Regions from separate parts of the Streptomyces sp. NPDC088252 genome, predicted to be linked through region 1. Evidence: riboswitches for the same ligand, from Rfam matches in the RefSeq annotation. Region 1 holds a riboswitch; the other holds the start of a gene.
What was found. A riboswitch is a leader RNA that binds a small molecule or an ion and turns the genes downstream of it on or off. The one in region 1 is predicted to bind S-adenosylmethionine.
Positions count from the first base shown of each region.

Region 1 (3,400 bases):
GGCGGGCGGCTGATCCGAAGGCGCGGCAGAAGGCTCGGCAGGGAGCCGGGCGGAGGGCCGGGCGGCGGACTGGGCTTCGTGCTCGGAGACCATGTTGCGGAATCTAGCCCGATCACGAACCACCCAAACGTGCGAAGTCAGGCGACGTCAGGCCGCGCGGCGCGAAACGTACTCCTCGATCTCGCGCATCGGCGGGCGCTCCTCGGTGTCCACCGGATGGGTGCGCGGTACGAAGCCGTCCTCGCCGCGCTCGAACTGGGTGAGCGAAGGCCGCACCAAGTGGCCGCGGGACAGCCGGAGCTGGGCGGTCCGGTAGATCGCCGCCGCCATCCGGCCGAGCGCCTGCCCGTCCTGGTGGCGGTGTTTGCGGACCCCCACGTCCACCTGGGCCAGCGCGTCCAGGCCCACGGTGTGCAGCGCGTCGACCAGGAGGCCCAGCTCCACCCCGTAACCGACGGGGAAGGGCAGCTGTTCGAGGAGCGAGCGGCGCGCCGCGTACTCGCCGCCCAGCGGCTGGACGAAGCCGGCCAGCTGCGGCCAGTGCAGATTGAGCAGTGGACGGGCCACCAGCTCGGTGACCCGTCCGCCCTGCCCCGCCGTGTCGCCGAGCGGGCGGTCGTACATCGCCTTGACGAACCGCACGTCCGGGTCGGTCAGCAGCGGGCCGACGATGCCGGAGACGAAGTCGGCCGAGAATTCCCTCAGATCGGCGTCGACGAAACAGACGATGTCACCGCCGGTCACCAGGAGCGACCGCCACAGCACTTCGCCCTTGCCGGGCACGGCCGGTATCCGCGGGAGTATGTCGTCGCGGTGCACCACCCGCGCACCGGCCTCCCGGGCCACCTTCGCCGTGGCGTCCGTGGAACCGGAATCGATCACCACGAGCTCGTCGACCAGCCGGACCTTCTCCATCAGCTCGCGCCGGATCGCCGTGACTATCTCGCCGACCGTCGCTTCCTCGTTCAGCGCGGGCAGCACGACGCTCACGCTCCCGCGACGCGGGTCCCGGGCCTTGGCGGCGAGGAGCCGGTCCAGCGGGCGGTCGGCGGCCGACCAGGAGCGCCTGGCCAGCCAGCTTTCGACCTCTTCCAGCACGGTCGATACTCCCTGTATGTGATCCATCTCGCGGTTCGGACGACTATCTCAACTGTCCGGTGCTTCGGTTACAGTCTTGAACAACGCGGACGGCCGTCGCATGTCGGGGTCGGTCCGCCAATAAATGCCTGGATCGGAGATCCAGTGCCACAGCGCTCATCCAGAGGGACTGAGGGAACGGCCCGTTGAAGTCCCGGCAACCCTCCTGCCGACCGCGAGGTCAGGTGGGGAAGGTGCCAATTCCGTCTCGTGGCGAAACGCGCCGCGAGGAAGATGAGGAGAAAGGGCCTCGCCTCCATGGCTGCGCAGACCGTTGCAGTAAGCACCAATTCTTCCAACGACGTCGTCGACCTCGGCCCCGCCGCGGCACTTTCCTGCCGCGAGTGCGGCGAGCGTTTCGAACTCGGCCCCATCTTCGCCTGCGCGTCCTGTTTCGGGCCGCTCGAAGTGGCGTACGACCTGCCGAGCGGCTCTCCCGACGAGCTGAAGAAGCGCATCGAGGCCGGGCCCGACAACATCTGGCGCTACGCGCCGCTGCTGCCGGTCCCCGCCGATGTCGCGGACAAGCCCAACATCAACCCCGGCTTCACCAAGCTGGTCAAGGCCGACAACCTCGCCCGCGAGCTGGGCGTCACCGGTGGCCTGTACGTCAAGGACGACTCCGGCAACCCGACGCACTCCTTCAAGGACCGCGTCGTCGCCATCGCCGTCGAGGCCGCCCGCGCCTTCGGTTTCACCACCCTCTCCTGCTCCTCCACCGGCAACCTCGCCGGTGCGGTGGGTGCCGCCGCCGCCCGCGCCGGCTTCCGCTCCTGCGTCTTCATCCCGCACGACCTGGAGCAGGGCAAGGTCGTCATGGCCGCGGTGTACGGCGGCGAGCTGGTCGGCATCGAGGGCAACTACGACGACGTCAACCGCTTCTGCTCGGAGCTCATCGGCGACCCGCTCGGCGAGGGCTGGGGCTTCGTCAACGTCAACCTGCGCCCGTACTACGGCGAGGGCTCCAAGACCCTGGCGTACGAGATCTGCGAGCAGCTCGGCTGGCGGCTGCCCGACCAGATCGTCATCCCGATCGCGTCCGGATCGCAGCTCACGAAGATCGACAAGGGTCTGCAGGAGCTGATCAGGCTCGGACTCGTCGAGGACAAGCCGTACAAGATCTTCGGCGCCCAGGCCGAGGGCTGCTCCCCGGTCTCCACCGCCTTCAAGGCCGGTCACGACGTCGTGCGGCCCCAGAAGCCGAACACCATCGCCAAGTCCCTGGCGATCGGCAACCCGGCCGACGGCCCGTACGTCCTGGACATCGCCCGCCGCACCGGCGGCGCGGTCGAGGACGTCGACGACGAGCAGGTCGTCGACGCGATCAAGCTGCTGGCACGCACCGAGGGCATCTTCGCGGAGACGGCCGGCGGGGTGACGGTCGGCGTGACGAAGAAGCTGATCGAGGCCGGTCTGCTCGACCCGGCGCTGACCACCGTCGTCCTCAACACGGGCGACGGCCTCAAGACCCTGGACGCGGTGGCCGCCACCTCGCAGGCGACCGCGACGATCCGGCCGAGCCTGGACGCGTTCCGCGCCGCCGGCCTCGCCACCAGCTGACCACCCGAGACCGAAGGAAGGCATCCGCCATGAGCGTCAAGGTCCGTATCCCCACCATCCTCCGCACCTACACGGGCGGCCGGGCCGAGGTCCCGGCCGAGGGCTCGACCCTCTCCCAGGTCATCGAGTCCCTGGAGCAGAACCACCCGGGCATCGCCGCCCGCGTCCTGGACGACCAGGGCAAGCTGCGCCGCTTCGTGAACGTGTACGTCAACGACGACGACGTGCGCTTCGAGGGCGGTCTGGAGACGGCGACGCCGGACGGCGCCGGAATCTCGATCATTCCGGCCGTCGCGGGCGGCTGCTGATCCTGTGCCCGACTGCACAGCGTTATGGGAATTGCCCCCTCTGCGAGAGAAGCGGAGGGGGCAATTCTGCATGGTTGAGCGCGGTACAGTGTGGGAAGTCCCCCCAGCTGCCCGCGCCGCCCGCATATGAGAATGCGCCTGGTCGCGACAAGATGCAGCCAAAGTGTTGGATCTCCTTGCGTCATAAGTCACGTTTGCCCGGCCCGACTTGCCCGGGAATCCCATGAATTCCGCATATTCGGGCGTGCGGCGCTGCCCAGAATTCTCGTCCGATTGACCTGTTGCAGAGGGCAGTTGGGCAGATACATTCGGCCGCGGTCGACGCGTTCCGGCGCACGCACCCTCTCCTGTCGGAGGGTGAGTTCTGACCCGGGTCCGCGAAGTGCGGTCCTGCG
Region 1 is NZ_JBIURS010000003.1:401,094-404,493, reverse strand. It holds gene ACIOHC_RS08865 (trehalose-6-phosphate synthase) at 1-93, opposite strand, end outside; gene ACIOHC_RS08860 (glucosyl-3-phosphoglycerate synthase) at 148-1,098, opposite strand; SAM riboswitch class I at 1,252-1,378, shown strand; gene thrC (threonine synthase) at 1,396-2,697, shown strand; gene ACIOHC_RS08850 (MoaD/ThiS family protein) at 2,727-3,005, shown strand.

Region 2 (3,400 bases), on a different contig from region 1:
GTTTCGCGGTGGCCCTGCGTGCCAAGGGCGAGACGGTCGACGAGGTGTCGGGGCTGGTGCGTGCGATGTACGAGCACGCCAACACCATCCACGTACCCGGCCGCACGGTCGACATCGTCGGCACCGGCGGCGACCTCGCCAAGACGGTCAACATCTCCACGATGTCGGCGATCGTCATCGCGGGCACCGGCGCGAAGGTCGTCAAGCACGGCAACCGCGCCTCCTCCTCGGCGAGCGGTTCCTCCGACGTGCTGGAGAAGCTCGGCGTCAATCTGGAGCTCAGCGCGCAGCGGGTCGTCGAGGTGGCGGAGGAGGCGGGCATCACCTTCTGCTTCGCGGTGAAGTTCCACCCCGCCCTGCGGTACGCGGCCAGGGCCCGCAAGGAGCTCGGTGCCCAGACCACCTTCAACATCCTCGGACCGCTCACCAATCCGGCCAGGGTGCGGTCCCAGGCCATCGGCGTGGCCGACCTGCGGATGGCGCCGATCGTCGCGGGCGTCCTCGCGGAGCGCGGCAACTCCGCGCTGGTCTTCCGCGGTGACGACGGCCTGGACGAGCTGACGACGACCGCTACCTCGCGCGTCTGGATGGTCCGGGACGGATCGGTGCGCGAGGAGGCGTTCGACCCGCGCGACGTCGGCCTCCAGCTGGTGCCGGCACAGGCGCTGCGCGGCGCCGACGCCTCGTACAACGCGGATGTGGCCCGCCGGGTGCTGGCCGGCGAGCACGGGCCCGTACGGGAGGCCGTGCTGCTCAACTCGGCGGCCGCACTGGTCGCCCTGGACCCGACGGACGGCACGCTGAACGAGCAGATCACCGCCGGGATCGCGAAGGCCGCCGAGTCCATCGACTCCGGCGCGGCGCGGCGCGCGCTGGAGCGCTGGGTGGCGGTCAGCAACGCCTGAGAGCCCGTCGGGTGATGTGGGGCGCGGTCCGGATCCTGGACCGCGCCTTGCGCGTTCCCGTACGTATGGCAAGATGCTGCGCAGGTCATGAGTGACAGCGACTACGGCCCCGGCCCGCTGTCCGGCAACCCTCCGTCCGTGGCGGGGTGCCCCGGGTGAAGACCAGGCCGTAGGCAGCGAGGTCTGCGGCAAGCGCGGGCCCCTCGGCATCTGTGAATGCCAACCCCCGGGGTCCTGGTCCCTAGGGAGTCTCTTGTGAGCACGCGAATGCGATAGGGCTTCTCAGCCCTCCTCCGCACCCCTTTTTCACTTTCCGCTGCGCTGCCGCGTATCCGTCGGCGCATGCAATTCGCCTGCCTCTTACGGGAGTTCGCCATGTCTGTCTTGACCGCTGCCGCCGACCAGTCGCTTTGTGCTCCTCTGCCGGTTCTGGGCAAGGATGTAACGGTTCCGCTGGTCACGGGTGGTGAAGTCACCTATGCGGCTCTCGACTACGCCGCCAGTGCCCCGGCTCTCCAGCGCGTCTGGGACGACGTCGCCGCGTACGCCCCGTACTACGGCAGCGTCCACCGTGGCGCCGGGTACCTCTCGCAGCTCTCCACGGACCTCTTCGAGAACAGCCGCGCGACCGTCGCCGAGTTCCTCGGCTGCCGCGCAGACGACCAGGTGATCTTCACCCGGTCGACCACCGACTCCCTCAACCTGCTGGCCGCAGTCGTCCCCGCCGACTGCCAGGTCTTCGTCTACGAGACCGAGCACCACGCCTCCCTGCTGCCGTGGCGCGACGCCCGGGTGACCTATCTGAACGCCCCGCGCACCCCGGCGCAGGCCGTCGAGACGTTGGAGCTCGCGCTCGCCGACCGTGACCCCTACGGCCCCGCGCTGGTCTGCGTGACCGGCGCTTCCAACGTCACCGGTGAGCTGTGGCCGGTCAAGGATCTGGCGGCCGCCGCGCACGCGCACGGTGCCCGGATCGTGCTGGACGCCGCGCAGCTCGCCCCGCACCACCCCGTCGACATCGCCGAGCTGGACGTCGACTGGGTGGCCTTCTCCGGGCACAAGCTGTACGCGCCGTTCGGCTCGGGTGTGCTCGCGGGCCGGGCCGACTGGCTGCAGGACGCCGAGCCGTACCTGGCCGGCGGCGGTGCCTCCCGCAAGGTCGCCCGCCGTACCGACGGCGGGGTGGAGGTCGAGTGGCACTCCACCGCGGCCCGCCACGAGGCGGGTTCCCCCAATGTCATCGGCGTGTACTCCATCGCCTCCGCCTGCAAGGCGCTCACCGAGGCGGGCTTCGACCACCTCGTCGCCCGGGAGCAGCACCTCGTCGCCGCGGTCCGGGCCGGTCTCGCCGACGTCCCCGAGGTCAAGGTGCTCTCGCTGTTCGGTGACGACGCCCCGCGGGTCGGCGTGATCTCGTTCGTGGTGGAGGGATGGAACAGCTCGCACTTCGCCGCCGCGCTCTCCGCCGAGTACGGCATCGGGGTCCGCGACGGCCTGTTCTGCGCCCATCCGCTGGTCCGTACCCTGCTCGGCGGTGACCCGCAGGAGGTCGGCGAGTGCGGCGCGCCGGAGGCCGAGCCGGGCGAGCTCCCCCAGTCTCGAACGGACTCGACCGGGGGGACCCCCTCCCTCAACGCGATCCGGGTGAGCTTCGGCGCCGGTACGCCGGACGAGCACATCGAGCGCTTCGTCCGCGCGGTCGGGGAGCTGGTGAGCAAGGGCGCTCAGTGGAAGTACCGCACCGAGGGCGGCCGCTGCGTCCCGGACCGGGGAGCGGCGCAGCTCTGACGCGTGCGTAACGCTTCGGCGGGGGACGGGCGGTCGAACGGCCCGTCCCCCGCCGAAGCGTTACGCCGTGAAGCCGTAAAAGAGGGCGTGTCTACGCGTCGAGGCCGATGGCGAAGGCGGCCTCCAGGTCATGCTGCGAGTACGTACGGAAGGCCACGTGCGTGTCGGTGGCCTCGACGCCGGGGATCTTGCTGATCCGGCCGGGGATGACGTCCGCCAGGTCGTCGTGCTTGGCCACCCGGACCATGGCGATCAGGTCGTACGTACCGGTGACCGAGAAGACCTCGCTGACGCTGTCCAGCGCGGCGATGGCCTCGGCGATCTCGGGAATCCGGTCCACGCTGGTTTTGATGAGCACGATCGCGGTGATCACGGCTGGCTTTCTCCCTCGGTGGCCGTGGCTGGAGTCTTCACTCTATCCGTACGCCGATAACGTCCCCAGGCGTAGAGGAAGCCGAGGGCGAAGCCGACCACATGGGCCAGATAGGCCACACCGGGCCCTCCGCTGCCCGCGCTCTGGACCGCCAGCCACTGCAGGACGAACCAGAAGATCAGCACGATCCAGGCGGGGAAACGCAGCGGCAGGAAGAAGAGGAACGGGAACAGGCTGGTGACCCGGGCCTTGGGGAACAGGTACAGGAAGGCCCCGAGCACCGCCGAGATCGCCCCCGACGCGCCGACGAGGGTCTGGTCGGACGCGGCGTGCG
Region 2 is NZ_JBIURS010000013.1:159,212-162,611, forward strand. It holds gene trpD (anthranilate phosphoribosyltransferase) at 1-905, shown strand, start outside; SAM riboswitch class IV at 989-1,106, shown strand; gene ACIOHC_RS26030 (aminotransferase class V-fold PLP-dependent enzyme) at 1,281-2,693, shown strand; gene ACIOHC_RS26035 (Lrp/AsnC family transcriptional regulator) at 2,785-3,066, opposite strand; gene ACIOHC_RS26040 (rhomboid family intramembrane serine protease) at 3,063-3,400, opposite strand, start outside.
Region 2: linked by a shared signal. The riboswitch ahead of ACIOHC_RS26030 (aminotransferase class V-fold PLP-dependent enzyme) and the one ahead of thrC (threonine synthase) in region 1 are both predicted to bind S-adenosylmethionine.